2 regions of the Paenibacillus cucumis (ex Kampfer et al. 2016) genome follow, and region 1 is predicted to be linked to the other one. Evidence: riboswitches for the same ligand, from Rfam matches in the RefSeq annotation. Region 1 holds a riboswitch; the other holds the start of a gene.

Evidence for each region. A riboswitch is a leader RNA that binds a small molecule or an ion and turns the genes downstream of it on or off. The one in region 1 is predicted to bind glycine.
Region 2: linked by a shared signal. The riboswitch ahead of sdaAB (L-serine ammonia-lyase, iron-sulfur-dependent subunit beta) and the one ahead of gcvT (glycine cleavage system aminomethyltransferase GcvT) in region 1 are both predicted to bind glycine.

Annotation. Positions count from the first base shown of each region.
Region 1 covers NZ_JACLIC010000007.1:329,949-346,029, forward strand. Annotated here, with positions in the region: gene H7T88_RS04670 (mannitol-1-phosphate 5-dehydrogenase) at 4-1,149, opposite strand; gene H7T88_RS04675 (PTS mannitol transporter subunit IIA) at 1,146-1,580, opposite strand; gene H7T88_RS04680 (BglG family transcription antiterminator) at 1,582-3,690, opposite strand; gene H7T88_RS04685 (PTS mannitol transporter subunit IIBC) at 3,757-5,220, opposite strand; gene gcvH (glycine cleavage system protein GcvH) at 5,650-6,042, opposite strand; glycine riboswitch at 6,389-6,511, shown strand; glycine riboswitch at 6,515-6,615, shown strand; gene gcvT (glycine cleavage system aminomethyltransferase GcvT) at 6,845-7,987, shown strand; gene gcvPA (aminomethyl-transferring glycine dehydrogenase subunit GcvPA) at 7,984-9,339, shown strand; gene gcvPB (aminomethyl-transferring glycine dehydrogenase subunit GcvPB) at 9,426-10,934, shown strand; gene ptsP (phosphoenolpyruvate--protein phosphotransferase) at 11,180-12,892, opposite strand; gene H7T88_RS04715 (HPr family phosphocarrier protein) at 12,885-13,160, opposite strand; gene ptsG (glucose-specific PTS transporter subunit IIBC) at 13,238-15,292, opposite strand; gene glcT (glucose PTS transporter transcription antiterminator GlcT) at 15,580-16,081, opposite strand, start outside.
Region 2 covers NZ_JACLIC010000045.1:125,637-141,717, reverse strand. Annotated here, with positions in the region: gene H7T88_RS25045 (serine/threonine protein kinase) at 1-810, opposite strand, end outside; gene H7T88_RS25040 (hypothetical protein) at 950-1,648, opposite strand; gene H7T88_RS25035 (L-lactate dehydrogenase) at 2,207-3,160, shown strand; gene H7T88_RS25030 (PAS domain-containing hybrid sensor histidine kinase/response regulator) at 3,329-6,037, opposite strand; gene H7T88_RS25025 (ABC transporter permease) at 6,347-7,081, opposite strand; gene H7T88_RS25020 (ABC transporter permease) at 7,083-7,799, opposite strand; gene H7T88_RS25015 (ABC transporter ATP-binding protein) at 7,796-8,710, opposite strand; gene H7T88_RS25010 (sensor histidine kinase) at 8,829-10,394, opposite strand; gene H7T88_RS25005 (response regulator transcription factor) at 10,391-11,074, opposite strand; gene H7T88_RS25000 (alpha-glycosidase) at 11,446-13,200, shown strand; gene sdaAA (L-serine ammonia-lyase, iron-sulfur-dependent, subunit alpha) at 13,451-14,386, opposite strand; gene sdaAB (L-serine ammonia-lyase, iron-sulfur-dependent subunit beta) at 14,376-15,065, opposite strand; glycine riboswitch at 15,180-15,316, opposite strand; glycine riboswitch at 15,321-15,494, opposite strand; gene pstB (phosphate ABC transporter ATP-binding protein PstB) at 16,022-16,081, opposite strand, start outside.

The DNA of each region.
Region 1 (16,081 bases):
CGATTACATCTGTTTGTACTGCTTCACTGCCTCCACCAGTACCGGATGATTCTCATCCATACCAGTATAGTGCGATAATGCGGCTTCAACGCCTTTTTCGCGGATCATGCTTTGTAGCTCCACCGCTTCGGGATCATCAGACACATCAAACTTGCAGGCCGCCGCCATGCCCATGGCGAGATGTGTCACTGGCATGTCTTCTTCATACGCCAGAAGTGCCGGGCGAACGAGACGATCATTCGGGGAAAGCTTGCGTAGTGGCGAGCGCCCCACACGGGTTACCTCGTCGGTCAGATAAGGATTAACAAACCGCCCCAAAATTTTTACAATATACTGCTCATGTTCTTCCGGGTTGAAACCAAAGCGTTTCACCAGCACCTGACCCGTTTCCTGCAGTGCTCCATATACCACGGATTTCACCTTTTCATCGGCAATAGCCTTCTGAATGGTATCATATCCGTGCACATAGCCGATATATGCCGCAACGCAATGTCCCGTATTCACAGTAAACAGCTTACGCTCAATGTACGGTTCCAGATCGTGCACATAAACAACACCATCCATTGGTTTGAATGCAGGTGCCATTTGCGAGCGATCCACTACCCACTCGTAAAAAGGCTCCACCTGAACATGCAACATGTCTTCATGATTCTGGATGGGGACAATCCGGTCTACGGCCGAATTGGGAAAGTAAACATATTCATCAGCAAACCCGCGAGCTTGCTCATCCAGCAAAGCATACACATGCTCTTTCAGCTGAGCGCTTCCACCGATGGCATTTTCACAAGCGATAATATGCAAAGGCTTTTGTACAGAACCTGCACGTCTTCTTTGCTCCAGACCTTCTGCGATTCCTGGTGCAATATGCTTTAGTATGCCTACACCAACTGCGGTTGTAACCAGGTCAGCTTCTGCCACGGCCTTAGCAACTGTCTGCAACTCCCGTCCATCAATGGCTTTTACTCCGGTTACGGTCTCCTGATCTTTGCTTTCATTGGCAAGCTCTACGGTGTACTCCCCGCGCCTCCGAAGAGCATTCACTAGTTCCTGATTTACATCCGAGAACGTCACTTCATATCCGGCACGGGACAGAATCAAACCAATAAATCCGCGTCCGATGTTACCTGCGCCAAAGTGGAGGGCCTTCATAGCTCCATTTCACTTTCTAGAATGGTGATTACTTCCTCAGCAGTTTTCGCATAACGCAGTGCTTCCATATTCTCTTCTTCGGCACAGATTACTGCAATGCTCGTCAGAATTTCCATATGTTCGCCGCCTTGTGCAGCGATGCCAATGACCATATAAGCTTTTTCCTCTCCAAAATCAACCCCCTGCGGGAACTGAATTACCGAGATACCGGTCGAGAGAATGAACGTTTTGGATTCTTTTGTACCATGCGGAATAGCCAGTCCATTGCCGACATAAGTGGATACAATCTCTTCACGCTCAATCATTTTGCCAATGTAATCTGCAGTGATATGACCTGCATCCTTCAAAATCTGTCCTGCCATACGAATCGCTTCATATTTATCTTGAGCCGTCGCGTTCATGATGACTTTGTCTTTTGTTAACATACTCATGTTAAATACCTCCAATTTCATTTTTACTGCGATAGAACCCAACCAGTTCACGGGAAAGGTAATGGATGATTTCATCCCTGTTTCCTTTGCCCAGCAGTGTAATCATCTCTTCTTGCAGAAGCAGTGCACTAATCTCGCTGAGCACCTCCAAACTTTCTTTGGACAACTCCTTTGGCCCCAGCATCAGTAATACATGACTGACACCTTCCGGGTCCTCCACTGTTCGAAGCAGAGGTTCCTCTAGTTGAAAAAGACTGATGGACGGCTTGTAGATACTCTCACTCCGTGTATGGAAAAGGGCCAGCTGCGTCCCGGGAATCTTCTGACTTCCCATCGACTCGCGAACCTCAAGCAACTTGGCGACCTCGCCCGGGTCTTTCAATATGCCTGAGCGATGTGCAACCTTACACATCCCAAGCACACTTTGAGCAAAATCAAGATGCGCATTATCCATTGCATGTACCTGAAACTTACCGATAATGCGTACAATTTCAAGCAGCGTTGCTTCCATTCCGTCCGCATCGGAGATCCTACGAGTGGGTGTCTCCTTGCCCATGTCGCGGGATTTGCGATGTTGCCGCTGTAACGTTGTAGTTTTGATAAAATGTCGCAAGCTCTCGCTTTCTTCGGCTGTCAATAGCGGACTGACCTTGTAATACTGATCTTCCTCCATCGGTAAATCGACCGTAGACAACACCAGATCATACTCATCGGTTGGCATTCGTGCGGCTTCGTACCAAGAGACACTGTCTATAATCTGGATCTCCGGAAATTCCTTCGACAACCGGCTGGATAACATGCGCGAGGAGCCAATGCCACTGTTGCATACAACGATGGCCCGAATTTCCTGCTTCAACGCTCGCAACCGTTCAATGGATGCACCAAAGTGCATGACTAGAAAACCGATCTCCTCATCCGGCACTTCTGCTCCCGGCCATGCATGTAACACAGACCTTTTCACCTGTTCAAAAAGAGTGTCATAATCCTTGCGAATTTGTTGCAGCAGTGGATTACGTATCATCTGATGCCCTTCAAGTCGCTCCATTACCGGTACCATATGTGCAATTAAACCTTCACGTAGCAAGCGGTCTTCATGAAACGCATAACCTGTTCTTTGTTGCATCTGGTCCGTAAGCGAATGCACCCTGTCCATCAGAATCAGATCATCGATCGGGAGCAGTCGTGAAGAATGGATCTGTTGCTCTGTCTCCGTAAGCAATTGGTGAAAATAAGCTTGCTCTTCATCCGAGAAGCCGACTCCAAGCTGTGAGGATAGAACACTGCAAAGGCGCGAAGCCATGAAAACTGGCACTCTCTCTTCATGTTGCTCTGCCACGGTTCCAGTGCCTGCAATCGTTCTTATCCCTGAGGAAGAACGTTCTATGTTAAAACCTTTACGTATCCGAACCACAGCAGCCGATAACTGAATGAGCAATTTCATGTATTGCCGCTCAGGTATCTTTTCAAGCCATTCGATATCCGGTTGCCACAATGCATTTTCAATGGTAAGTACATCGCTGTGACCAATCATACTGAGCAACTTTTGATTAACGATGGAGCCTCCTTGCTCAGGCTGTCTACCAAAGAGATCCGACTCATCCAGTACTTCCAAAGCAAGCGCTGCAATGGCTCTGCGATGAATCGCTTCACTTCCGGTAATTTTGACACCGTAGCCTCGCCTTCGAACAAGCTTCAGACCCGCCTGCCGAATGCGTGACTCCAGATCATCCAGATCGGTGGTGACCGTCGAAACGGTCACTTTCAGATCGGAAGCGAGAGCAAGCAGTTTGACCGGCTCAGCTTCATCCAGCAGGATGCAAAGCATGAAGAGCTTACGCTCTTCCGGCGTAAACTCTACATATTCATTACCCTCCAGTTTCTGGCGTAATGCACTGAGGTCATCTGAACCGGAATCAATGCGTATTCCGGTTCCCGACTTTTTTTCGAGGCGCATACCGAGTGGTTCAAGCCACTGTTCAATCATCAGCAGCTCACGATGCACGGTACGTGTACTCACTTTTACTTCAACGGCAATTTCACCCGCGGTGACTTCATGGGGATGTTCCAACAGGAATTCCACGATTTCACGTTGTCTTTTGGTAATACTCATATCTCAGCCTCCGGCTCTGGGAAAACGGCTGCCCTTGTTTGAAGCTGGTTCGCAGTCTGCTCCCTTTTACTTCAAACGTTCAACAAGCGCATCGTATTCCGGGCTTTTTAGGAAGTTGTCAATGGATATATGCTCTGCATTAGGTGCTACCGAACGTGCACGATCCGTTAGTGTTTTTTGCGTAATAACAACGTCTGCGTCTTGCGGAATTTCACTGATCGCCGTGTTAGTTACAGCAACGTCAATTCCTTCGGTTTTCATTTTTTTGCGCAGAATCGAAGCACCCATTGCACTCGACCCCATACCTGCATCGCAGGAGAAAACAATCTTTTTCACATCTGCTTTTGCCTTGGATGCAACGGAAGTTGCGATATCCGCTGCTCTTTTCGCTTCATGGTTATCCGCTGTGATGGTTACGTTTGCTGTATTGCCTTGGCTCTTCATATCTTTCATTCGACTGGAGGCTTCTTCCAGATCCTCTTCCTTCTGTTTACCCGTTTTGAGTAACAGAGAGGCAATCAGGAAGGAAACCACCGCTGCCACGATAACCCCGGCAAGCATTGGGATATATCCACCTTTTGGCGTCAACAGGAAATAGGCAATGATACTGCCTGGTGATGGTGCCGAAACCAATCCCGCGCCAGTTAGCATGAACGTTAACGTACCCGCTACACCGCCGGCGATGGCTGCCAGAATCAAAATAGGTCTCATCAGGATGTACGGGAAGTAAATCTCATGAATCCCGCCGAAGAAATGAATGACCACCGCACCAGGTGCAGAAGATCTCGCCATTCCACGACCGAAGAAACAGTAAGCGAGCAAAATACCTAGTCCTGGTCCCGGGTTAGACTCAAGCATGTAAAGAACGGATTTACCTAATTCTCTTGCCTGATCTGTTGCAATTGGCGTTAAGATCCCGTGGTTAATGGCATTGTTCAGGAACAATACTTTACCCGGTTCAATAATCAGATTGACGAGTGGCAATAAGCCCAGATTCATCAAACCTTGTACGCCAGCAGACAACACTTTGCTAATGGCCTCTACTGCCGGCCCGATACCGAGCAAAGCAAAGATCGCCAAAATACCGCCGATAATTCCTGCCGAGAAATTGTTGACCAGCATCTCAAAACCGGCTCTGATCTTGCCCTCAATGGATTTATCAAACTTCTTGATCACCCATGCACCGAAAGGCCCCGCAATCATGGCCCCGAGGAACATTGGAATATCCGTTCCGACAATGACACCGATGGTCATAATCGCCCCGACGACACCACCACGTGTGCCATGCACCATCGTACCCCCGGTGTAACCGATCAGTAGCGGCAGCAAATAAGTAATCATCGGCCCTACAAGCTGCTCTATTGTCGCATTCGGAAACCATCCTGTTTTAATAAACATCGCTGTAATTAATCCCCAAGCAATAAATGCTCCCATATTGGGCATGACCATACCGCTCAGAAATCGTCCGAAGCGTTGCACACCAACACGTAACCCACCTTTGGAATTGGATGTTTGATCCAAATTACTCATTGGTTTATCCTCCTTGAATCAAGTCATTATTTCGTATGAAAGGGGTATCATTGATCCCCTGCTGTAATCCTAAGCGAGAAAACCTTCCTGTTCAATCAAATGAAAGCGTACTTTCGTCATGAACAATGATGACAACATTGGATTATGTAGTCGCTCTTAATTAGGAATATATGCTCAACCCTTTGATACGCAAGGCTTTTCTTGCCTATGACTTTATTCATATACAACATACAAAGCAATAAAATAGCTTGGTCCGTTTGCATTTTTTTTATTCATGATGCTATGTCACTCCAAAATACGTAAAAAAACAGCAAAAAACCTGCGTAAGCTCCATAGCTCACACAGGTTTAAAGAACAAGATTTTTTATATTCAAACGAGATTATATATATGTCAATAAGTACAAATCAACTCGACAATCCAGTCGAATTCTATTCCTCAGTATGTTTAAGATAAGCATCCGCCTTCAGCAATGTGGATAATGCAGCTGCTACATCTCCATCGACACGGATTTCGATCATCCAGCCTTCTTCATAAGGAGAACTATTGACCAGTTCTGGCGAATCCTGCAAAGCTTCATTCACTGCAACAATGGTGCCGCTGACAGGTGAGAACAGATCAGATACCGTTTTGACGGATTCAATCGTACCGATACTGTCTTCTGCTTTTACACCGGCTTCAAGATCAGGCAATTCTACAAACACAATGTCACCCAGCTGATGCTGCGCGAACTCGGTAATGCCAATACGTACGGTATCCTCCCCTACGGTTTGCACCCATTCGTGCTCTTTACTGTACAGGAAATCATTTCTCAATTCGCTCATCGATATCCGCCTCGCTTTTCATTAATGAGTGCATGCGTTCTTTGACCTTCACCTTTTTCCCAGACAATAGCGTATGATATTTCAGATTCAAATGTCAAGTTAGCTCACAATTTATTTAGATTTGGATACCTCTTCGTGTGTAACCTTACACTACTCTTTCTGCATATAATGGTGAATATTACAATAGTAAGCGCACTCTTTTAAAATAACCGAACATTAATATAGTATAAACATTAAATATTCGTATTTTACACAATTTCAATGATATCGTTCTTGACATCAGGACTGTATTCACGTTTTAATGAGAAGAGCAACTGAAGTTAATTGGACTACGTATGAACCGCGGATGAATGTAAAGGGAGAGATTGCCCGTACACCCGGTTTGGGGATGTGCATGAGGCGGCGCCGAAGGAGTAAACCACCGACAAGCGGGGGTGAATCTCTCAGGCAAAAGGACTTTTACAGGACGCAACTCTGGAGAGCATCTAATCGTCCTATACGGACGTTATGATCACCCAAGGGGAAACCTGTCTGAATAAACGGCGGGGTAACTCTCAGGTACAAGGGACAGAGCCTAAGAATACAGCGTGCTACTTGGCATGCCGGTTCTTTGGCCTGTCCTTTTCCTTTTTCCCAAAAAATGAATTGCAGGTTCTAGAATCGTACTGAACATAACCAATGAAAAAATGTAGAACAGTCGGCTGTTAACTCTCGATTACCAAAATTACTTAAGCATTATTGATCTGGCTCACAGAACGTGTTTTCATACTTGGCCTACTACGGCCCATGACGAGGTGATTGGATGTCTGATTTATTAAGAACACCACTCTTCCCCCTATACGCGCAATATGAAGGTGTACGTTGCATTGATTTTGGCGGTTGGGAGTTGCCCGTGCAGTTTAGCGGTATTCAAAAAGAGCATGAAGCCGTGCGCGAGCGCGCCGGGCTGTTTGATGTATCCCATATGGGCGAATTCACCGTAACGGGTGAACAGGCAGAAGCCTTTTTGCAAAACATGACAACCAACGACGTGACCGCAACTGTACCAGGTCAGGCACAATACACACTGATGTGTTATCCCGATGGCGGTGTAGTGGATGATCTGCTCATCTATAAACTCGCGGAGCAACACTACATGCTGGTCGTCAATGCCTCCAATATCGACAAAGACTGGGCATGGTTGCAGGAGCACATTATACCTGGGGTGAACATCACCAATGATTCCGAGCAAACGGCGTTGCTTGCGCTACAAGGCCCTTTAGCGGTCGATATTCTCTCGAAGGTTACAGGTTCAGAGATAGATGCAAGCTCCATCGAACCGTTCCGCTTCGTGCAGCATGCCGAGGTATGCGGAGTAAAGCTGCTGCTATCACGAACCGGTTACACCGGAGAAGATGGCTTTGAACTGTATGTTGCAGCTGATCAGGCAGCCCTCGTATGGAACGGACTGATGGAAGCCGGTGCTGATGTAGGCCTCGTTCCAGCAGGACTTGGTGCACGTGATACACTGCGATTCGAAGCGAAGTTGCCTTTATACGGGCAGGAATTATCACCAACCATCTCTCCACTGGAGGCAGGGCTGGGCATGTTTGTGAAACTGAACGCCGGGTCTTTTATCGGACACGAAGCTTTGTTGCAACAAAAAAATGACGGCCCTGCCCGCAAGCTGATCGGTATCGAAGTGCTGGAGCGTGGCATACCGCGGCCCCATTACCCGATCTATGCGGATGGCGTTCAGATTGGTGAAGTGACAACCGGTACACAGTCGCCGACCTTGAAACGTAATCTGGGGCTTGCCCTGATTGACAGCAAATATACTGCACTGGGTACACCACTGGAGATTGAGATTCGTGGCAAAAAGCTAAAAGCCGAGGTCGTCAAGACCCCTTTTCATAAACGGACACGTACGTCAAAGACACCTACCCAAGGAGCTGAGCAAGCATGAGCAAGCACCGCTACATCCCCATGACAGAACAAGACCAGAGCGCTATGCTGGCCACGATCGGCGTGGATACTCTTGAAGATTTGTTCAAAGATATCCCGCAGGAAATTCGTTACCAAGGCGAGTTGCCTGTGTCCTCCAAACTGGATGAATATGCCTTAACTCGCCATATGTCGAAACAAGCTGGCTCCAATGCCAACTTTGAAACACACGCCAGCTTCCTCGGCGCAGGCATCTATGACCACCACATCCCTTCGGTCATCAACCATGTCATTTCCCGTTCGGAGTTCTATACAGCCTACACCCCTTATCAGCCGGAGATCAGCCAAGGAGAATTGCAGGCTATCTTTGAATTTCAGTCGTATATTTGTGAACTGACAGGTATGGCGGTAGCCAACGCGAGTATGTATGATGGTGCAACGGCTTTTGCAGAAGCTGGCAATCTTGCCGCCGCAGCTACCCGTCGTAAACAGCTTATCGTATCTCGCACCGTTCACCCTGAAGCCCGTCAAGTATTGCAGGCGTACGCACATGGCCTGAGTCTGGAGATTGTAGAGATTGGTTATAAAGATGGGGTTACAGATTGGGATGCCCTGCAAACGGCAATTTCGGAAGATACCGCAGCGGTTATGATTCAGAGCCCCAACTTCTTTGGTGCCGTGGAAAATATAAAACAGGCTGCCGACCTTGTGCACACGCACAAAGGACTGCTCGTGGTGAGCGCCAACCCGCTGTCGCTCGGTTTGCTGGAAGCCCCAGGCAAGCTGAGGGCCGACATCGTCGTAGGCGATGCGCAGCCCCTCGGAATCGCCGCTTCGCTCGGCGGACCCACTTGCGGATACTTCGCCGTGTCCCAGGCTCACATGCGCCGGATTCCTGGTCGAATCGTCGGCCAGACGACCGATCGCAACGGCAAACGAGGCTTCGTGCTGACGCTGCAAGCCCGCGAGCAACACATTCGCCGCGAAAAAGCGACATCTAACATCTGCTCAAATCAGGCGTTATTAGCGCTTAGTGCTTCTGTCTATATGTCTACCATGGGAAGACAAGGCATGATTGATGTTGCTGATCTGAATTTGCAGAAGAGTCACTATGCACGAAATACGTTAACAGCTATTCCCGGAGTGAGACTTACTTTTACTGCTCCTACGTTTAACGAGTTCGTCATCCAGCTCCCTGAAGAAACCGATGTGGATGCTCTTCAGCTGAAACTGCTGGATGCAGGCTTCATCGGCGGTTATGAACTCGGACGTGAATATTCGGAACTGGCAGGACATATGCTCATTGCGGTCACCGAACGACGCAGCAAAGAAGAGATCGATGAATTCGCACGTGTATTGGAGGGATCGCTGTGACTCAGGAAACGACCACAAAAGTAACCATTGCGGGAGCTTCATCGGAAACATCTAACCTACATCAGTCAGTCAATCAGCAGACTGGAGTGGACTCGCAAGCATTAGGAACCCCAACCAGTCCGCAAGTCGCACCATCCGTTGCTCCCGAACAAACTCTGATTTTTGAACTGAGCAGTCCCGGACGTGTGGCCTATTCCTTGCCGGAATGTGATGTTCCCCGTCAGGATGCTGATACGTTGATTCCCCGGGAAATGCTGCGCTCGGAAGCGGCCGCGTTGCCGGAAGTATTCGAGGTTGATGTTATTCGTCATTATACGGCATTGTCCCGCCGCAACTTCGGGGTAGATAACGGCTTTTATCCACTTGGTTCCTGTACAATGAAATACAATCCAAAGATCAACGAAGATGTAGCACGTTACAACGGCTTTGCCAAAATCCATCCGTATCAGCATGAATCCAGTCTTCAAGGTGCTCTCGAACTGCTCCATACTTTACAAAATGATCTTGCAGGTCTGACCGGTATGGATGCCGTAACTCTGCAACCTGCTGCCGGAGCACACGGGGAATGGACCGGGCTTATGATGATTCGAGCTTATCACGAAAGCCGTGGTGAACTGCGTACCAAGGTTATCGTACCCGATTCATCTCATGGCACGAACCCGGCCAGCGCAACCGTAGCTGGATTCGAAACGGTGACAATCCCGTCGCGTACGGACGGTTTGGTCGATCTTGATGCTCTCCGTGCAGCAGTCGGTTCAGATACCGCAGCACTCATGCTGACGAATCCGAATACGCTCGGTTTGTTTGAAAAGGATATTCAAGATATTGCGTCCATCGTACACGAAGCTGGCGGATTATTGTATTATGACGGAGCTAACTCCAATGCCATCATGGGCATTACACGTCCGGGAGATATGGGCTTTGATGTGGTGCATCTGAATTTGCATAAAACGATGAGTACACCTCACGGTGGTGGTGGACCTGGTGCCGGACCTGTCGGTGTGAAGAGCCGCCTGATCCCGTTCTTACCTAAACCGATGGTTGTTCAAAATGATCAAGGCATGTACGCTCTGGATTACGAAGGAGATCAATCGATCGGTCGGGTCAAAGCCTATTATGGTAACTTCGGTATTCTTGTTCGTGCTTATGCTTATATTCGCACTTATGGACCAGAAGGGCTTCGCCGTGTGTCCGAATGTGCTGTGCTGAACGCCAATTATATGATGGCTCGCCTGGCACCTCATTACGAGATTCCTTATCCTGGCGTGTGCAAACATGAATTTGTCATGTCAGGCCGTGGCCTGAAGCAGTATGGTGTACGCACACTGGATGTAGCCAAACGCCTGCTGGACTTTGGGTATCACCCGCCAACCATCTACTTCCCGCTTAATGTCGAGGAGTGCATTATGATTGAGCCAACGGAAACCGAGAGCAAAGAGACGCTGGACGGATTTATCGATACAATGATCCGTATTGCGAAGGAAGCCGAAGAAACACCGGAATTGGTGCTCAACGCTCCGTACGGCACGCCGGTAACTCGTCTGGATGAAACGACCGCAGCACGCAAACCTGTATTAAACTGTGCTTGTAGCTAAATAAGTTAAACTTTTTACACAGTCTACTTTAATGACAGAGTCCCCCTGTGCGTGATGAGATATTCTCTCACTCCCATAAGGGGATTTTATTTTATCCACTTGTAAGAACAGCTATCCTGTCACTACGATAAAAAAGCAAAAAAAGCCGGCCCCCACTAAATCGTGGACACCGACAATATCGCTACATGAATGCAGCCCTTTATTCGGAAAAAGAAACCTCAAATCCGGAGGAAACTCCGGCAAAATTACGCTTGAATGCTTTGAACCAGTTCAACCACTTGTTCAGCAGTTTGCATTTCCAACGCTTTGGCAGCGAGTTCCTGCATGTCCGCACGGGACAATTTGGTGATTTGGCTACGCGCTGGCAGAATGGAAGTTGCGCTCATGCTGAACTCATCCAGTCCAAGACCAAGCAGCAATGGAATTGCTGTTTCGTCTCCTGCCATCTCACCGCACATGCCAGCCCATTTACCTTCACGATGCGCTGCATCGATAACCATTTTGACCAAACGCAAAATAGCCGGGTTGTATGGTTGGTAAAGATAAGATACACGCTCGTTCATCCGGTCAGCAGCCATCGTGTACTGAATCAGATCGTTGGTACCGATACTGAAGAAGTCCACTTCTTTGGCGAATTGGTCCGCCATTACAGCTGTTGATGGAATTTCGACCATGATCCCGAGTTGAATGCTATCAGAAACAGCGATCCCTTCAGCAACCAGCTTTTCCTTCTCTTCGAGCAGGACAGCTTTGGCTTCACGGAATTCACCCAGTGTTGCAATCATAGGGAACATGACACGCAGGTTTCCGTGTACACTTGCACGCAGTAATGCACGCAATTGAGTACGGAAGATATCCAGACGGTCCAGACACAGACGAACTGCGCGGAAGCCGAGGAATGGATTCATTTCTTTTGGCAGATCCAGATAAGGAAGCTCTTTGTCTCCACCGATGTCAAGTGTACGAACTACAACAGGTTTGCCTTCCATTTTTTCAAGTACAGCTTTGTAAGCATTGTACTGAATGTCTTCGGAAGGAAGCTTGTCTCTGCCCATGTACAAGAACTCGGTACGATACAAGCCTACCGCCTCGCCGCCGTTATCCAATACACCTGTTACATCGTTCGGCGTACCGATGTTTGCAGCCAGTTCCACATGAACGTTGTCCACCGTAACCGTTGGTTCGTCACGCAGTTTTCTCCACTCCGCACGCTGTGCATCATACTGTTCCTGTTTGGCACGGTATTCAGCAACGACGTCATCTGTAGGGTTAACCAGAACTTGACCGTCCAGACCGTCAACAATGATCAAGTCTCCTTGTTTCGCTTGAGCCAAGATGTCTTTCGTTCCAACCACAGCCGGAATCTCAAGCGAACGAGCCATGATAGCGGAGTGAGAAGTACGTCCACCGATGTTGGTTGCAAAACCTTTTACGTATTGGCGGTTCAATTGAGCTGTATCAGAAGGTGTTAAATCCTCTGCAAGCACAATCACTTCTTCACTGATTTCAGCCGGGCTCATGAAGTCGATACCAAGCAAGTGATTTAGCACACGCTTCGTAACGTCACGCATATCCGCAGCACGCTCTTGCAAGTATGCACTCTTCATGTTTTCGAACATCGAGATGAACTGGGAAGCTGTTTCATTCAATGCGAATTCTGCATTGATCATGTCATCAGCGATCTTCGCTTTCACCGGATCAATCAGTTCCGGGTCATCCAGGATGAGCAAATGCGATGCAAAAATCTCCGCTTTTTTCTCGCCAAGCTCTTGTAAAGTACGCTCTTTGATTGCCTCAAGCTCAGCGCGGGATTTACCCAGCGCCGAGTCAAGTTTAGCAATCTCTGCGTCAACGTCGTTAATCTGGCGTTTTTCTACAGAGTAGTCAGGATGCTCCAAGATAAACGCCTTGGCGATAGCAATACCCGCCGAAGCCGCGATCCCGGAAACATTAAGCATTAATTTCGCCCAACCCTTCGTTAACCATAACGTCTGTCAGAGCTTGAAGAGCTTCAGCTTCGCCTTCACCTTCAACGATGATGCTGATGGTGTCACCTTGCTCCAGACCGAGGGAAAGAACGCCCAGAATGGATTTCAATGTTACTTTTTTGCCGTTAGCTTCTGCAAAGGATTCAGCACCTTTGAATTTGTTTGCTGTATTAACCAGGGCAGTTGCCGGACGTGCGTGGATACCATCTTCGTCTGTAATTCTGAATGTTTGTTGCATTACAATCATCTCGCTTTCAGTAGTTTAGTTTAGGCATTGCATATATTTACACTTGCTTGCCATCGTTGGAACAGTTCTTATTTTATCTCAATGATCGGCTGATCGCCAACTTTGAGCACGCCACTCTTCTTCAAAGTGACGGTAGAACCTTCTGGCAGGTTGGTGAATATCACCGGAGAAATGATCGAAGGAGCGTTCGCTTTGACATACTCCAGATCCACTTCCATAATCGGTTGTCCTGCGGATACCAGGTCACCTTCCTGAACCAGTACGTTGAAACCTTGGCCTTTCAGTTTCACCGTATTAACACCTATGTGTACAAGCACTTCCTTACCGCCGTCGGACATGATGCCCACGGCATGTTTGCTTGGAAATACATTAAATACTTTACCATACACAGGGGATGTAATCGTTCCGTCATGTGGCAAAATGGCGAACCCGTCACCTGTCATTTTCTCAGCAAAGACTGGATCAGGTACATTGGTAATATCCATCAGCTCACCATTGACTGGCATCACGATATCCTCTGTGACAATGCGTTCACCTTGTTCTCCTTGTGCTTTCTCCTCTTCAGGAGTTGGTTTAACTTCAGCAACTGGAGTTGGTGCAGGTGTACGCCCTGCAATGATATCTTGCATTTGGGACTTGATCGTATCGGAACGTGTTCCGAAGATGGCTTGAACATTATTACCCACTTCAAGCACACCAGATGCACCCAATTGTTTCAAACGATCTTTTTGTACATTGGATTTCTCATTCACTTCAATCCGCAAACGAGTAATACATGCATCCAGATGTTTAATGTTTTCCTTCCCGCCAAAGGCTTCGAGGATATTGTGAGGCAGATCGTCCGTGGAGCCTGAAGAACCGCCGGATGCAGTTTCCGCAGATGCCTCTTCACGTCCAGGTGTTTTGAGATTGAACTTGCGAATGATCAATCGGAATCCGAAGTAATAGATCACGGCAAGGATCAAACCGACGATAATAACATCCCACCATGGTGTGCGGTTTGGAATGATACCAAAGATCAGGAAGTCAATGAAACCGCCTGAGAAGGTCATCCCGATCTTGACATCGAGCAATTGCATCGTCATGAAAGACAAACCTGCAAAGATACAGTGTACTGCAAACAAAATCGGTGCTACGAACAGGAATGAGAACTCGAGTGGTTCTGTGATCCCTGTCAGGAATGATGTCAGCGCAGCTGAACCCATGATCCCTGCAACATATTTTTTATGCTCAGGTCTTGCTTCATGGTACATCGCAAGTGCCGCTGCTGGCAAACCGAACATCATGAACGGGAATTTACCAACTTGGAACGTTCCCGCAGTCAATTCAACGCCATCGCGCAACTGGCTGAAGAAAATCTTTTGGTCCCCGCGAATAACATCGCCGGCTTTGTTCACATATTCACCGAACTCAAACCAGAATGGGGAGTAGAAAATGTGATGCAGACCAAACGGAATCAGTGACCGTTCTACAACACCGAAGATAAAGGCCGACAAAGTCGGGCTTGTATCTACCATGAAGTGAGAAATGGCATTTAATCCGTTCTGGATTGGTGGCCAGATGACCACGAGCAGTAACCCTAACAACAGGGAAACTACTGAAGTGACAATAGGAACAAATCGTTTACCCGCAAAGAATCCAAGGTAAGACGGCAGTTCAATTTTGAAGAACCGATTGTAACACAGCGCTGCAGCGATACCAATAATGATACCTCCAAACACCCCTGTGCTTAGTGTAGGAATACCCAAGATACTTGCATAACCAGGTACTTTGCCAATCATGGCAGGCGTAACACCTACTGCAGAACCCAGAGTTACATTCATCACCAGGTAACCGATGATGGCTGCAAGTCCTGCTACACCTTCACCGCCAGCGAGTCCAACAGCTACCCCGACAGCAAACAGCAATGCCAGATTATCAAATACGATCTGACCTGCGTTCATCATTATAGTTGCAATCGAGTTAACCCACGGGGTATCGAGCGCAGTCACATATTGCAGGAAATCCGGATTCACCAGCATGTTACCAATTCCGAGCAGCAAACCTGCGGCTGGCAAGATCGCTACAGGCAACATGAGAGCTTTACCTACTCTTTGCAATACACCAAAAAGCTTTTTAAACATCGCGTCGTATTCTTCCTTTCGTCTAAGTCTGTATGTCGTGATGCAAGCAATGGAACACAAAAAAGGCATGAACTAATAAAAGTGAACTGCGCCTACCTTGGGGTATAGCATACCCTTAAAAAGGTAGAACAATCACACTCTAATTAACTCATGCCTGATCGAGTCAGTAACACGTCGCTTATGTTTATTCAGTTGCTTGATTACGGTCACCATTGTAGCACCACTTCGAACGCATTGCAAGCCTTTACAGAAAAAAACGTAATTTTGCTAAAATTTCTGACATGATTTCACTTATTCTCTTCTTCTTTCCGTTGATTCAGTCGCTGTAAATGTATCGTTAGATACCCAACTTCTGCCGGATACACAGGCAATTTTAGTCGTTTCTCCATCACCTTCGTGAGTTTCCATGCAAGCGAGTACATTTCGGGGTATTCTAATTTAAGCAAGGAATCCAGCTTATGCAGTTCCTCCACCTTATCTCCACGGCGTACACGTTCCAGGGCAAACCGAAGGTGAGTTAACAGACGGGAATAATCCAAAGACTGCGTTTCAAATGAATAGTCGAGTTGGTCTGCAACCAGGTTTACCAGATCCGTAATTAATTGAGAATGCTCTCGTACTTGGGATATGTTCTGGTTCGTCATCGCGCTATAGATATGCAGAGCCACAAAACCAATCTCATCTTGGCCGAGATCCACGCCCATCTTTTCCTTAATTAAACGAACGGCATATTCCCCCATCCGATACTCATCTGGATAGATCTCTCTTGTCTCATATAAAAAAGGATTT
Region 2 (16,081 bases), on a different contig from region 1:
TTGCATCTCTCGCTGAAGCTCTCCTGCCCCGCCCTCATAACCCGGACGAAGCCCGAGGAGCCGCTCCAGCATCTCATGCAGTTCAGGCGTAAGCTTAAGCTCTTCCTGCCAGCTGGCAGGCATGCTGCCTTTCTCCGTTTTGTAGGCGGAGTACAACATGAAAAGTAGAAAGTGACCGATATCCTGCAGATCCTGATCCGGTATAGCCGGTTCATCTTCAGGCTCAGGCACATCTTTCATTCGGCGTTTTAACTCTGGCAACAACGGCTCCCCCAAGCGTCTCGCCAGGCCAAAATCAATCAAATGTACTCGTCCCTCTCGTACAATGACGTTAGGGATACGCACGTCGCCATGAATGAATCCCTGCTGATGAACATGAGCTACAGGAGACAATAGCTGACAAGCGAGTTCCACGCATTCACGCTCTGTATATTGCTGACCTTCTTCGAAGATCAATTGTTCCAGCGTCTGTCCCCGGACATACTCTGTCACCATATAATTCCGTCTTCGCACGTTAAAGGTATCCAAAAGCTTAGGAATTGCTGGATGATGCAAATGCTGTAACACATCCGCTTCCCTGCTCAGCAGCCGCGCAGCAAGTCTGCCCTTACTCGGCTTCGATTCCTTCAACGCGACTTCCCTTCCCGTCTGCTGATCCACGCACAGATAGGTCAGTCCGTAACTCCCCATGCCTAGAAGCTCCCGTATCACATAACGATCCCCTATGATTATTCCTTGCCGCCCAGGACGGTCTGCAAATAATCCGATCAATCTTTGCCAGCTTCTCTCCAGCTCCACGTTGCCTCCCACGCCAGCTATCTGATGCCTGATCCGGTTTCCTGTCCTGTCATGAGAAACGGCTGATCAGCGGCTGGACTTCATGTTGTATTGGAGCTAATTATAGCAGGCTGTATATGTGAAATCACGATTATCCCTCATGTAGAATCACTTAAGCTTCTTTATGTTTCTTTGGCATCAAACCAAACAACATACGGAGTGAAGTGATTTTGGACTTTCGTTTTCGCCCCTGATAGCTGCGCAAATTGGTCACGAGTTCGCGATCTCGTTCTTCCTCCAGTTTTTCGTTCATCCATTGACGTTGCTTCTCCATCTGTTCCTGGAGCGCAAGATGAGTGTCCGCCAGATGCTGGAGTGTCAGTTCCAGTTCATCCACCCGGTGCTGTAACACCTGCACGCGATCGTCCTCTTCCGGCTTGGGCTCAACTGCACCGTAGGTAACCTCACTTACAAGCTGGCCGAGTCCTTCATAAGATCTCAATTGACCGTACTGATCCACTTCCAGCGGCGGTAATGGATTAGCTCCGGATAAGACCGTACTGGTTGCAGCACACTCCTGCTCTGTATGCTCACGTATGGCTTGGACAGACTGCTGTTCTGTTTTCCCTTCTGCCGGGGATAGCACCGTAACCACTGCATCAGCCAGCGGCAGGTTATGCTCTCTAAGCTCCGTCATCAGACGTTCAATGCACTCGATATCATCGGATTTGAACAATCTGGATTTATTCGCAGAACGTTCGAAACGATATCCCTGCTCCTCAAGTGCTGCTGCATATTTACGAAGAGTACTGGCACCTATACCCAGGCTCTTGGCCGTTTCCGTCGTTGCTCCTACTTCTTCAATCATCATGAATTCCCTCCCGGTATGAAGTCTTTTGGACTTGCAAAATAACGACTTTAGCGCTCCTGCAACGAACTGTCATCGGATCGGGTGACCTTTCTCTTTGCCAACAATGGACTGTGCACATGAAACCTTAAACGACTCCCAAACAACCTTCCTCAATGTAGCCCGCCAGTGCTTCTCTCTTGCATGTCGGTAAGTATTCGTCAATCCGCTTACAGAACCCTTTGACGGTTTAGTTCTGTTTCTGGGGATTCATAAGAACTTTTGTCAGGTATATATTCCGCATAAAAGTCCCTTCATCCGACAAGCTAGAGGAATGCTGTCGTGTCGAAAAAGGTACATGCAAATGCCGTCTAAATTTCGGAGTGCATCGAATTGATGTCAATTTTGTTAACTCCATTACTCCAATACGCTCCCGCGACAGAGGGAATCATTGCTGTATTGCTTTTTCATGTGTTATCTTATGTAACGTAGAATTGAATTCCAGCATAAAATAAAGCACTATACTTAACATAACAATAATCAAGTAATGGATAAATCCAATGTAAACGGAGGCTGAAGGCAGTGTTAGGCAAATCAGGGAAAGTGGCGGTCATCGGGGCGGGTCTTGTAGGTTCAAGTTGTGCATATTCGATGATCAATCAATCGATATGCAGGGAGATTATGATGGTCGATCGGACGTATGACCGTGCGGTAGCACAGGCACTCGATTTTTCCCATTGCATGGACTTTACACACAACCGAACGAAAGTATACGCAGGAACGTATGCCGATTGCGGCAGTATGGATGTCATCATTTTGACCGCTGGAGCCAATCCAAAGCCTGGACAGACAAGACTGGATGTTCTGGAGGAAGCAGAGTCCATTGCCAAAGATATCGTGGTTCCGATCATGAACAGTGGTTTTAACGGAATCTTCGTTGTCGCAGCCAACCCCGTGGACATTGTTACGTATATGGTATGGAAACTGTCCGGGTTGCCGCGTGAGCGTGTCATCGGGACGGGAACTTCGATCGACTCTTCACGACTCAAAACACTGCTCTCCGAGGTATTCTCCATCGACCCGCGCAGCGTACACGGCTACGCGCTCGGTGAGCACGGCGAGTCCCAATTCGTAGCCTGGTCCCATGTTACCATTGGCGGCAAGCCTATTCTGCACATTTTGGATCAACACAAGGAACGGTTCAAACATCTGGATCTGGACGATATCGCCAAAAAAACGAAAGATGCTGGGTGGGAAATTTTCACACGTAAAGGTTCAACCCAGTTTGGCATTGGGAATGCACTTGCCCATATTACTCGCTCCATCCTGAATGACGAGCATAAAATCATTGCTGTATCCGCGATTCTTGATGGCGAATATGGACAGCGGAATGTTTGTGCAGGAGTCCCTGCAATCATTGGGGAGGGCGGCATTCAAGAGATTATCGAATTAAATCTCGATCAAGCGGAGGTTGAGAAATTCGAGCGTTCCTGTGAAATTTTGTCCGGTAATATTAACCGCCTGACTATAGCCTAAGCCTTCGTAAATTCTGAGTAGGAACAGGTCTACACTGCGAGCTTGTTCCAAAATAGAACACAAAAAAACAACCTTCATTTCACCACACCGTGGACATGAAGGTTGTTCTGCTACACTATCTTTTTAATCCGTTGGGCTCAATCCAATGATCCACATATGAATCTCTACTTAACTAGGCCCAATCCGCGGCTCATCAGACGGTCCCCATTGCTGGAGGACCCGCTTCAGTTCACTTAGCATCACCGGCTTGCTGATAAAGTCCCGCATGCCGATCTCCAGACAGGCCTCTTTATCTTCCCGCCTCGAATTGCCCGTAACGGCAATAATCGGGGGAATCCGATCCTCAGGAATTAACCGATGTAACAGATTCGTGGCTTTCAGACCGTCCATTACAGGCATATGGATATCCATCAGAACAATATCATAGGCATTCTGCGAGATGGCATCAATCGCTTCTACACCATTCGTGCACACATCAGCCTCATAGCCCAATTTCTCCAAATATTCCTGTAAAATCTTCCGGTTGACCGGATGATCTTCTGCTACGAGAATACGCATAGCCACCTTGTCACTTTGACGTGTACGGTCATGCTGGAACTCACTTGCTGACTTTTCACCTGATGCTTCAACTCGCGTCGTCGGAATAGCAAACCGGAAAACGGAGCCTTCTCCTTCCGTACTCTCCACACTGATGCTTCCACCCATAATCTCAACAAGTCTCTTGGAGATCACCAGCCCAAGTCCTGTTCCGCCGTATTTGCGGTTAATTACTGGATGTAGTTGAGAGAACGACTGGAACAACTGATCCTGCTTGTCCGCAGGAATACCAATCCCCGTATCTTGCACAGCAAAATCCAGTACACTATCCTCAGGTTTGCTTCCTTTAATGATGTCCACCGTGACATCGATACTTCCCTGATCTGTGAATTTCAGCGCGTTGCCAACGAGGTTCACCAGAATCTGCCTTATTCGCATCGAATCCCCCGCCATATAATCAGGAATATTCGGGTTCAGACGAAAACGAATATCCAGATGTTTCTCGTCTGCTCGTGGCTTGAACAGCTCCGCAACCTGCTCCAGCATCTTGCGGAGCGAGAACGGCTCGTAGGCCAGGGCCATTTTACCAGACTCCAGCTTACTGAAGTCCAGAATATCATTCAGGATGTTCAGCAATGCATCGCCGCTCTCTTGAATAATCTGGGCGTACTCTCGCTGCTCCTCTGACAAGTCTGTACCCACCAATAGCTCAGTCATTCCTACAATGCCGTTCATCGGTGTCCGGATTTCGTGACTAACGCGGGAAAGGAATTCGGACTTGGCCTGTGCAGCCAGTTCGGCTGTCTCCTTGGCACGGACAATTTCACGTTCACCGGTAACGTCATTAAAGACAACGACCGCACCACGAATCTGGCCCTCGTCAATAATCGGAGTTACTTGATACTGTACGAGGAAACTACTGCCGTCTTTTCGCCAGAACACGTCCTCCGTCACTGAACGCGCATGTCCATCGAGCACCGTCATGTGAATCGGACATTCTTCTTTTGGAAAATAACTTCCGTCTGCACGCGTGTGATGGATAATCGGGTGTGAACTTTTACCAATGAATTCATGAGCTTCATAACCGAACATGGATGCCGCAGCCGGATTCATGAACATGGTAATGCCATCCGCATCGAGACCGTAGATTCCTTCGGTAACGGTATTGAGGATCAACTCATGCTGCTTGCTCAGCTCCTGAATACGCTCCGTGTACTCCTTGCGCTCCGTTATATCTGATACTATACCGTAGACACCAACTACTTCGTTATCTATAATAATCGGCACATTCGTTACCGAAACTTCGATCTTCCGGCCACTGGAATTTACAACACGAGTCTCATAGTATTGAGGCTTCCCCTGCTTCACGAGCTCAAATCCAGTTTCCCCCTTCTGCCGTTCTCGTTTATCCAGGTTCGACAGAAAGGACTGTCCGATGAGTTTGCTACGCGGAATATCAAGCATTTGCACCATATTGCTGTTCACAGCACTATAATTCCCTTCCAGATCGAGGGAGTATACCGCAGCTGGATTATATTCAAACAATGACTTGTACCGCTCACGGCTTTCGCGAAGACGTCTGTCAGCATCTTTCTGCTGGGTAATATCCCTGCTAATGCTCACAATTTGCGTTATTTTGCCATGTTCCCCGGTCACGGGCTTCGCCAATGTCTCCATCCAGATGTAATGCCCATCTTTGTGTAACACTCTCATCTTGCAGCCATGACCAATATTAGAAATGAGCAAAGGGTCCGGATAATCTCCCGGGTAACAGTAGGATTTAAATGATTTCCCTGCGACTTCCTCCGGCTCATAACCAAGCAGTGCACGAACAGATGGAGAGACATACAAGAGTTCACCATCTATAGCACAGGTTGTAATCAGATCTTGCGCATGTTCGGCCAATACCTGATATTTCTCTTGAGTCTGTTGCAGTTCCTGTTCGATGATTACTTTATCCGTCACATCCTTGGCAATACCATAGATGCCAACGACATCATCACCTTCTGTAATCGGTATATAGGTCACCTGTGCATGTTTCACAGAGCCATCTTTATGATAAAAAGCCATCGCTTCGCTGACTGAACGTCCAGCCAGAACATCTTCGATGAATTGCACTCTTCTATTTTCACTCTCAGGCGGGCTGATGCGATCCCGACTCACCCCTGCAAGCTCTTCAATCTTGTAGCCAGATAACCGTTCAAACGAAGGGTTAGCATCGATGTGATTCCCTTTAATGTCCATCACATAGATGGCATCCGGGTGATTAAAAAACAATGATCGGTAAGAGCTACCCTCAGAAATAATTCGTTTCAGGGTTTCCGTTTTATTATGATCCAAAGGCCTACCCCTCTTTTCTCAGCCAAAATCTTCTTTCTTCATCACATTACATATGCGCCATTTTCGGCTGTAACAGTCTTACCCTCGAATAACCATGTTCGCCTGACTAGAAACAGCTTTTTTTATTTTACCAGATTCTCGTCTCATTTTGCTTATCAAATAGGATGAAATTCACATCAATAGGCATGAAAAAGATGGGATTTGACCTTTATCGCATAATATAAAAAAAACTGAGACTGTCTGCATACCAACTCTTTGGATGCACAGCCTCAGGAAAGGTTCATTTGTTATTCTCATCGAACGTATACTTTATACTTCCTTCTTCGAAAAATAAATCATGCCCATCGCAATGAATAACACGGCGCTGCCACCAACTACGGATAAAAGTGTACCTAGTGGAACATTGAACGCACCAAACCCTGTTCCCTCAATGGGAAGCATCAGAATCATCGGCTGTGCCCATGGATAATACGGGCCATACGTTGCGGAGTTTGCAACCAGAATGTTAGGTATCGTTAGCGCGAAGTTCAGGGCAAGCGGCGCGGCGAAACTGCTCCAGATCAGAGACACAAACATCTGTAATGCCGCCAATGGGATACAAGCCAGAAGTCCAAGCAACATTTTACTGACAAGGAATCCCCAAGGTACCGGTGATGCCATCCCATGGATTAATCCTGTCAAAACGATACTTCCGAATAGAAGTAACTGTGTACCAGCGAGGAGCAGTAACACCATTGTGAATTTGCCTAAATACACACCTGTACGTGTAAGTGGCAAAACCAAGAGTTGTTTCCATCCACCCCCTGCATGTTCGAAACGACATACAAATGAGGTAAACACCCCTGTCAGCATTGGTAACAAAAGCATACCGTGAATCATCACCATGGCTGACATCAATGCAATCCAATCACCCGATGGGGAAGAGAGCAGACCGATGAGCAGTGCGATCAAGGGACTGATTAGAACCAAAAGCGAGATTGGCGATTTGGCCATTTTCAAACGTTCCGCAGATAAGATACGAAAATAGGTTGTAGCAAAATTCATATCAGGCCACATCCTTCCGGCTGAAGTGCATCATGCCTATCAGCAGAATGATGATTCCTAAACCTGCACCCATTGCTGCGTATAAGTAAGCGTTAGGCGCACTCCAAGCCATTTGTGCCCAAGCGAGTGGAAACTGTGGAGAGATGCTGAGAGAGAACATACCGGTAATCGCAAGAATAATGCCGAATGTAACCGGTAGCGCCTGATTTTTGGATACCAGCGTAAACCATAATTCAATGGACAATACAGGCAGTGCGCCAGCTAGCGGCATAAGCCCCAGCTTCAGTGCCTGTGCCCACGGTATATCTTTGGCATCGAAACCAAGCACAAGTCCCAGTCCAACAACCCCCGCGGTTAACAACAAACATGAGATCATTAGTAGCACACAAGCCAGCAGAAACTTCGCAAGATAAACGGCTGGCCTTTTAATTGGCATCGCCAGAAGTTGCTTCCACGACCCCTGCTCATGCTCTATTCCGGCGATCATCGAACTCAAAATGGTTGCGCCCAGCATTAAAGCGAGCGGAACAAAAACAACTACGTTACCGAGCAGACCTCCCCACAAATTATCGGCATACTGTTCTTTCAGATAATCCAGTCGCAATCCGAAATTCAGAGCCTGCATGGCCGTCAAGCCGATTGGGGCCAGAAACACCAGAAACCAGATGCCTTTGCCACGAATTTTAAGCCAGTCGGCTGATAATGCACGTCCTGTCATAGGGAAGCCCCCTCGCCAATGACACGCATGAAGAGATCCTCCAAAGACTGTCTCTGTTCTTCGACCCGGTATACATCATGATCCTGTTCAATCAAACGACGTACCAGCAGTGCAACTGCGCTGTTATCCATGTAGGGGAAGGTAAGCTCAGCACCCTGTCTCTGACCAAATTGCCCCTGCTCACGAGCAAGCTTCATGGCTGCCTCCGGTTCAGACACCGTGAGCCTGATTGAGCTGCCTGTCTGACTATGGAGACTCGCCATCGTGTCCTGCATCACCATTTTGCCATCTCTTATAATACCGACACGACTCGCCATCTGCTCCACTTCACTCAGCAAGTGACTGGATACAAGAACGGTGATGCCATGCTCCAGCGGCATACGTTTGATGAGTTCCCGAATCTCCTGAATCCCCGCGGGGTCAAGTCCGTTCGTTGGCTCATCCAAAATAAGCAGCTCCGGTTCACCGAGTAGTGCGCTGGCAATGCCCAAACGCTGTTTCATGCCGAGGGAATACCCTTTTACATTTCGTTTAGCATCTTTTGTCAGATCAACAATAGATAACACTTCCGCAATCCTTGACTTGGGTACATTGATAATGCGGCGCAGTACCTCAAGATTCTCTACCGCATTCAGATGACCGTAATAGGAGGGGTACTCCACCAGAGAACCTACACGCCGTAAAATGTCCATACGGTCCTTGCGAATATCTTTGTCGAAGACCCGGATGACACCTTTGGTCGGTTTAATCAATCCAAGAAGCATACGGATCGTTGTTGTTTTGCCGGCACCGTTAGGACCAAGGAAGCCGTAGATATCTCCTTTTTTAATATGAAGGTCAAGTTCACGAACCGCTGCACGGTCCTTATATGTTTTCCATAAATTCGCTGTTTGAATAATATTTTCGCTCATTCATTATCACCTCGGAACTATCGTAACCCTCCAAGGTTAAAGCCAGCGTACATCCAAGTTTAAGTTTAGTTTAAAAAGAAACCTCTTCTATCTGCGTTCAAACTTCCCGATCAATCCCTTAGCCGCTGTATAGATAGGTACGGACACCCGCATCTGAGCTATCTACCCGCTTCCGCAAGCCCATCTCACGAATCAGCAGATCGACAATGGATAAGCCAAGTCCTGTGCCCTTCGTACCCGAATCCGGCTGAATTCCCGGTCCGCGATCCTCGATCACTACGGCAGTTCGACCCTGAATCTGCTCCGTGGAAATGCGAATATATTTTCCGCTTGCCGCATGACGAACTACATTTTGAAACAAATTATCCAGCACACGCCGCAGCCCTTGCGCATCTACATCCCAGATTAACGGAGTTTCAGGCAGGTCAATATCGATCTCAAACTCTTCCTTCTCCCACACCGGATACCAGGAAGCAGCAGCTTCCCTTATCATACGCAGTGCATCTTTCTGCTCCAGTTTTAAAGTATATCTTCCACTAGTCAGCAGATTATACGTGAGCAAATTGTCGATCAGTTCACCAAGATCCTGTATCTTGCCTTCCATCCGACTCAGTGCGCGCACGCCTTGATCACTTAGGTTCTCTTTATTCAATGCATGCATATGCCCGCGAATTACCGTAAGCGGTGTTCTCAGGTCATGGGATAACCCTGCCACAAGCCGTTTGCGAAGTTGCTCCTCTTCCCGCTCACGCTGAAGGCTATCCGTTAACTGATGTACCATCTGGTTAAAGGATTCCTCCAAATGTCCAATCTCATCCGATCTCTTAATGTCCACTGGAAGTGGTATACCCTCCTTGCCCGGGGTAACCATAGCAGATTGCAAGTGAATCAGTCGTTTGCGAATTTTGGCGAAGAACAGAACGGACATCACAATAAAGATCACAAACACAATCAGCATCACTGCCCCGAAATAGATGAATTCTAATACCCCGTTATTGGTGATGTTTTGAATGAGCTCACGAGGGACTTCAATCACCATAAACCCTTGTCCCTTATTCACATTTACTCCGCCAATAAAAGAAACCACGGTTAGAGGATCGCGATACAAGGCTTCCTTCATGAACTGAACCGTATCATTTGGTGTCCATCTTGCCGGGATTCGGGTCTCTGCTTTTTCTCCAGTTGCGAGCGACCACTTCAGAATGACGTCTGTATTTAAAGACGCCGGCTCCCCTTCCGAGGTGACTGAAGGATGCAATGATTTAGACTTCAGTACATCCGCCTCTTCACCGCCAAGCACTAACTTCGTTCGGCCTGCCGCATCTACACGATACATAGCCGATTTAGGGTATTTCTCCTGCAGTTCTTTTATCCGTTTATCTATGATTTGGTCAGAAGCCCCGCCCAGCTTTTTGGATTCCATAGCCCACAGTTCGGTAATTTGGTCAGCGTTTCCGTAAGGTGCTTCTTCACCAGAGCTTACGTTATTGATGACTACAATAAAAACCGTTGCTACCATCGGTACCACAACAGGTACAAACAGAAAAGCTGCCAGAATCAGTAGCATGTATCTGGACATCAGTGATCGCCCAACCTTTATTTTGGGACGGATAGACTGTCCTGTTTCACTGCCTCTGTTCTGTTCAGACTTCCTTGCCTTCCGTTCTCTATACCATCTGATCATGGCTTCTTCACACGATAGCCAACACCGCGTACTGTCTGAATAATGACAGGATTGGCCGGATCAATCTCCAGCTTCTCGCGCAGATGCCGGATGTGCACCATCAACGTTTTGTCCCCATCCAGATAAGACTCGTTCCACACCGCTTCATAGATCTGCTCTTTGGTGCGAATCATGCCCATATGCCGAAGCAAATAAGCGAAGATGTGGAACTGTTTACCGGATAAAATAATCTCTTCCCCCGTCTGCTCATTCACGATCCGGTTATCCTGCTCATAAATCGACAGATGATCCAGCTTAAGTACCGCTTCACTTGAAGCTACTTTGCCTGCTTTCCGCAGTTGAACCTCAATCCGCGCTGCAAGCTCGTCCGGATGAAAAGGTTTGGTCACATAATCATCGGCAAAATCAAGTCCATGCAACTTGTCATCAATGGATGTTCTGGCCGAGAGCATAACGATGGGCACAGCAGGATATTCTTTTTTTAATCGCTGACCTACCGTGAATCCGTCGAGCCCTGGCAGCATGACATCCAGAATGACTAGGGAGCAGTCTGCCACAGCCTCGGTGGCCCCTTCACCGCTCCCAAGCCAGACGACCTCATATCCACGCTCCTCCAGATCTTCTCTCACCCATGTTGCAATTTCCGTATCATCCTCAATGTATAACAGTTTGTTTTTCATCTATGTACTCGTTTCCTTTCCGTTCCCTTTGGGTTAATGATATATCTGGGCGGCAATGCTTATCTTTATGACTTTTGGCTTTAAATTTTGAATGGGGCGAACCTCCCCGCGAGTTTAAATGCAAGCCTGGTTGCACAAGCTACAATGTCCGTTGCCTAGGCCTCAGTACATTCCATGTCGCTCGTTTAGAGCCTGCCCTATCTTTTCATACCCTCATTATAACGCAATCTGCAGTCACGTAATATGAAGCTATATCTTTCAGCAATAATGTCTACATATCACCTGTATTACTGTACTACTAGCATATTTAATCGAATTTAAATGAATTGGTCTCTGCTTACTTCATTCATATCTGACAGGAGGAATTACATATGCTGCTTGAAGCCATCTTTCACCAACCAAAACGAAACTGGGCCTATGCCTATGATCAGGATACGATTCGTCTACGTCTGCGTGCCAAAAAGAATGATCTCACCGAGGTGTATGCCCTGACTGGAGATAAATACGCGTGGGAGGAAACAAAAGATATGGTTCCTCTGACCAAATTGACGTCAGACTCTATGTTTGACTACTACGAGGGGGAAGTGAGACCTCCGTATCATCGATTGAAGTATGCTTTTTTGCTCAAAAGTGGAGATGAACACATCTGGATGACCGAGACGGATTTCCAAGAGGAGGAGCCCGATGACCCAGGCCGCATGTTTCAGTTCCCATATCTTCATGCCGGAGCTGTGTTTACACCCCCAGCATGGGTGAAAGATGCTGTGTTTTATCAGATTTTTCCCGAGCGCTTTGCCAATGGCAACCCGGATATCAATCCCAAAGAGGTTGAACCTTGGGGCGGTGAACCTACACCCTTTAATTTCTTTGGCGGTGACCTGCAGGGCGTAATCGACCACCTTGATTACCTCAGTGAACTGGGTATTAATGCGATTTATTTCACTCCGATTTTCGAAGCTACAACCAATCATAAATATGATACCGAAGACTATCTGCGCGTCGACCGCCATTTCGGTGATGCTGACACAGTGAAGCATCTGGTTAAGCTATGTCATGAACGCGGTATTCGTGTGCTGCTGGATGCCGTGTTTAATCATTCAGGCAAAACATTTGCTCCTTTTGTCGATGTACAAAAGCTTGGTGCCAAGTCCAAATACAAGGACTGGTTTCACGTACATGAATTCCCGCTCGACGTAAAGGATGGCATTCCAACCTATGAGACATTTGGCTTTGAGGCTCACATGCCCAAGCTGAATACAGAGAATCCCGATGTGAAGGCCTACTTGCTCGAAGTAGCGGAATATTGGATCAAGGAAGTTGGCACGGACGGCTGGCGTCTTGATGTAGCTGATGAAGTGGACGATGCTTTCTGGAGAGATTTCAGGCGGGTTGTTAAGGAAGCCAACCCGGATGCCTACATTCTGGGTGAGATATGGAACGAATCTTCTTCCTGGCTACAAGGGGACCAGTTCGATGCTGCCATGAACTATCCGTTCACCGCCGCCGTAAATCATTTCTTTGTGGAAGATAAGATGCACGCTGAACAATTCGCGAGTGCCCTTGGCAGGCAGCTATCTCGCTACCCACTTCAAGCGAGCGAGGTGGCATTCAACTTACTCGACAGTCATGATACTCCGCGCCTGCTTACCTTGTGCGAGGGCGATCAACGCAAGATGAAGCTGGCTGCCTTGTTCCAGTTCAGTTATATGGGAGCCCCATGTATCTATTATGGTGACGAGATCGGGCTCGACGGAGAACATGATCCAGGTTGCCGCAAATGCATGGAGTGGGACGAAGCGAAGCAGGATCGGGAGCTACTTCACTTTTATCAAAAGCTGATTGCTCTGCGTCATGCTCATCCTGCACTGCGTGCAGCAGGAACCATTCGTTTCCTGCAAGCTCAGGAAGGCGGTAGCCAGCTTGTGATGGAGCGGCAAAGTGACGAGGAACGCATCCTCATTCTGTTCAACCGTTCTGAGGAAACCGCCATCGTTGAACTGGATGCAGGTGAGCAACCTTGGACGGAGCTGTTTGAGGGTAACCATCGCACCGCTCTGGAAGACGGTGTGCTTGCCATTGAACTGCCTGCTTACGGATATGCCGTGATGCGCACAGAAGTAAAGTAGATGCCTTTTTGAAACAACAATAAATGACTGCCTTCTCCAATTCTGATTGGTTGACTGCTATCTTGGCGGTTTAGGCAAACTGGACAAACAAGCGTCTCGCATAACCTGAGAAAACCAGGTTCGCGGACGCTTGTTTGTTATGAAGTAATAACGACTAACATGCTCTAATTACTACTTGCTACTTGCTAAATCGGAACCTGGTTTTGTACTCCTAAGCTATCTGACCCTGTTCCTGTATATGATCCACTTGCTATTCTGCCTCTGAGCCTGTTGTTGATGTTTCGGATGACTCATCCGGCAACCGCTTGGCCTTTGGTTTCGCCAGCTTCTCCATCATCTTGCGGCCTGTAGGTGTCTGAGCGAGCCCACCTTGCGCTGTCTCGCGGTGACGGCTTGGCATCGCACTGCCTACCTCCAACATCACGTCAATGACTTCGTCAGACGGAATGGCACTGCGTACACCAGCGAGTGCCATATCTGCGGCAGCCAGTGCAGTAACGGCACCGAGTCCGTTGCGCACGATGCATGGAATCTCTACAAGGCCAGCAACCGGATCGCAGATGAGGCCCAGTGTATTTTTCAAAGCCAATCCTACAGCATGCACTACCTGCTCTGGCGTCCCTCCACGAAGCTCCACCATCGCACCGGCAGCCATGCCAATCGCTGAACCTACTTCTGCCTGACAACCGCCCTCGGCCCCTGAAATAAATGAATTGTTGGCGATCACGTATCCAATAGCACCGGCGCAGAACAATCCATTCACCAGATGTTCATCCGTCCAGCCAAAACGTTCCTGCGAGCTTATAAATACGCCAGGAATGATGCCACAAGAGCCCGCTGTTGGCGTAGCCACGATCCGTCCCATGGAGGCATTCACTTCCGATACGCAAAGCGCATAGGCCATGGCAAGGGCAGAAGCATCACCAGAGCATGTTTCGCCTTGGCGAATATATTCGGCCATCTTTTTCCCGTCCCCACCCGTCAGTCCGCTACGTGAGGTTGTATCTTCTGTAAGTCCTTTACGAACCGCTTCTTTCATCACTTGGTAGTACTCCGACATCTGCTTTACGACGTCTGTTTCGGGTGTGTTAGTCTCCTGCACCTGCTCTTCAATCATCAACTGTGCAATTGTTTTGGACTCCGCAGTGCAGATGGTGTTTAATTCATGTAGATGTTTAAACCGCATCCGGATCACCCCCTCTCTTCAGATCAATCACACGAATATCCAGCATATGATCCAATGAACGCAGTTTGTTCAACGCGTCTTCACTCGGCGGTGCATCCATCTCCATTGCTGTAAGTGCCTCACCATCACGAGCCTTTCGATCCACTTGCATATAGCCGATATTCACTCCGGACGAGCTAATGGTTGAGGTCACGGATGCCAGAACTCCCGCTTTATCGGCATGACGCAAAACAAGTGTCGGAAACTCTCCACTGATCTGTACGCGAAAATCATTTAATGCATGCACAGATACACTGCCGCCACCGATGGAAGCACCTATTAAAGAGCATGCCCGTTCGCCGTGCCACAATTCAATCTTGACCGTGTTCGGATGAGGAGCCGGTAGACCGCTGGTGTAAAATTCAACCTCCATGCCTGCTTCATCTGCATATTGCTCTGCATCCGGTATACGCGGATCATCTGTAACGTAACCCAGCAAACCACCGATTAGTGCCAGATCTGTTCCATGTCCCTGATAGGTATCCGCAAATGAGCCATATAACGTAAGCCTTGCACGTTCCGGTGTACATCCCAGCCACTGACGCGCAATTCGTCCCAATCTTGCAGCACCGGCTGTATGTGAACTGGATGGTCCCGTCATCGACGGGCCAATAATTGAAAAAACATCTTTAAATCGCACCTGTTAACCCTCCAATTGGTTTTGTCATCGATATCTGGACAAGACCCACCACAATGTTCCTGATTTACTGATTGATGACATCAAAAAAGGACAGAAGAAGGCCGTTAGCCCTCTCTCTGTCCTTGATACCTGAGAGTTTCATGATTTTAAGCCAGGAAGAACAAGGCCGAGTACACGCAAGCACTCATCTGTTCAGCAATCTGACAATCATATACCCCTTGGGTGGCGCTTCTTCCGCGCACTCTCCAGAGTTGCGTCCAACGACGGTACATTTACCTGAGAGATTAACGGTTATGCCGGGTGCATAACTGCTTGCTCCTTCGGTGCCCAAGCCATCTGTACAGTACAGTTCTACATCTTAAATTGCATTAATCATGCCTACTTGTACTGTATTGCATCATCCTGCTAGGTCTCTCCCGCTCGTTATCATTCGCTATATTCTGTTATTTCCTTAATGAAAGTTCACCATTCTGCCATGCATTCAATCATATACAGCGTAATATGCCATACGCTATATGTCAATAAAAGTGACGTATTCTCAAAGCACATCATTTCTATATAGGATATGCTCATTTCGTTCATATGGTTCAGGGCTTGTTCGATCTTTTCTATATAAGTTGAACTAAAGATTTTACACAGTCCACTCCGTTAATGTGTAAAAGAAAAGTTCAACTTATATAGCACCGAATAACGAAGACCGCCCTCACTCCATGACAGGTACGAATCATAGACACATATGAACCTGCCAATGTACTTGTGACATAATATTATAGGCAACATTCCAGTTCGATCCTACAATTGTAGCGATTTGTGTACTCGTAAATAACTCATAAAGCATGTTCAAATATAAAAAAACACAAAAAAAAGCATGATCCTTGAACACCCTCGTTCAAAGATCATGCTGTTATTTCGTGTTTCTCTAAACATATAAATCTATGCTACACCCTTGACTCTTATTAACCAAAACGCCCCATAATATATTCCTGCGTCAAGCGGTTGTCCGGGTTAGTAAAAAT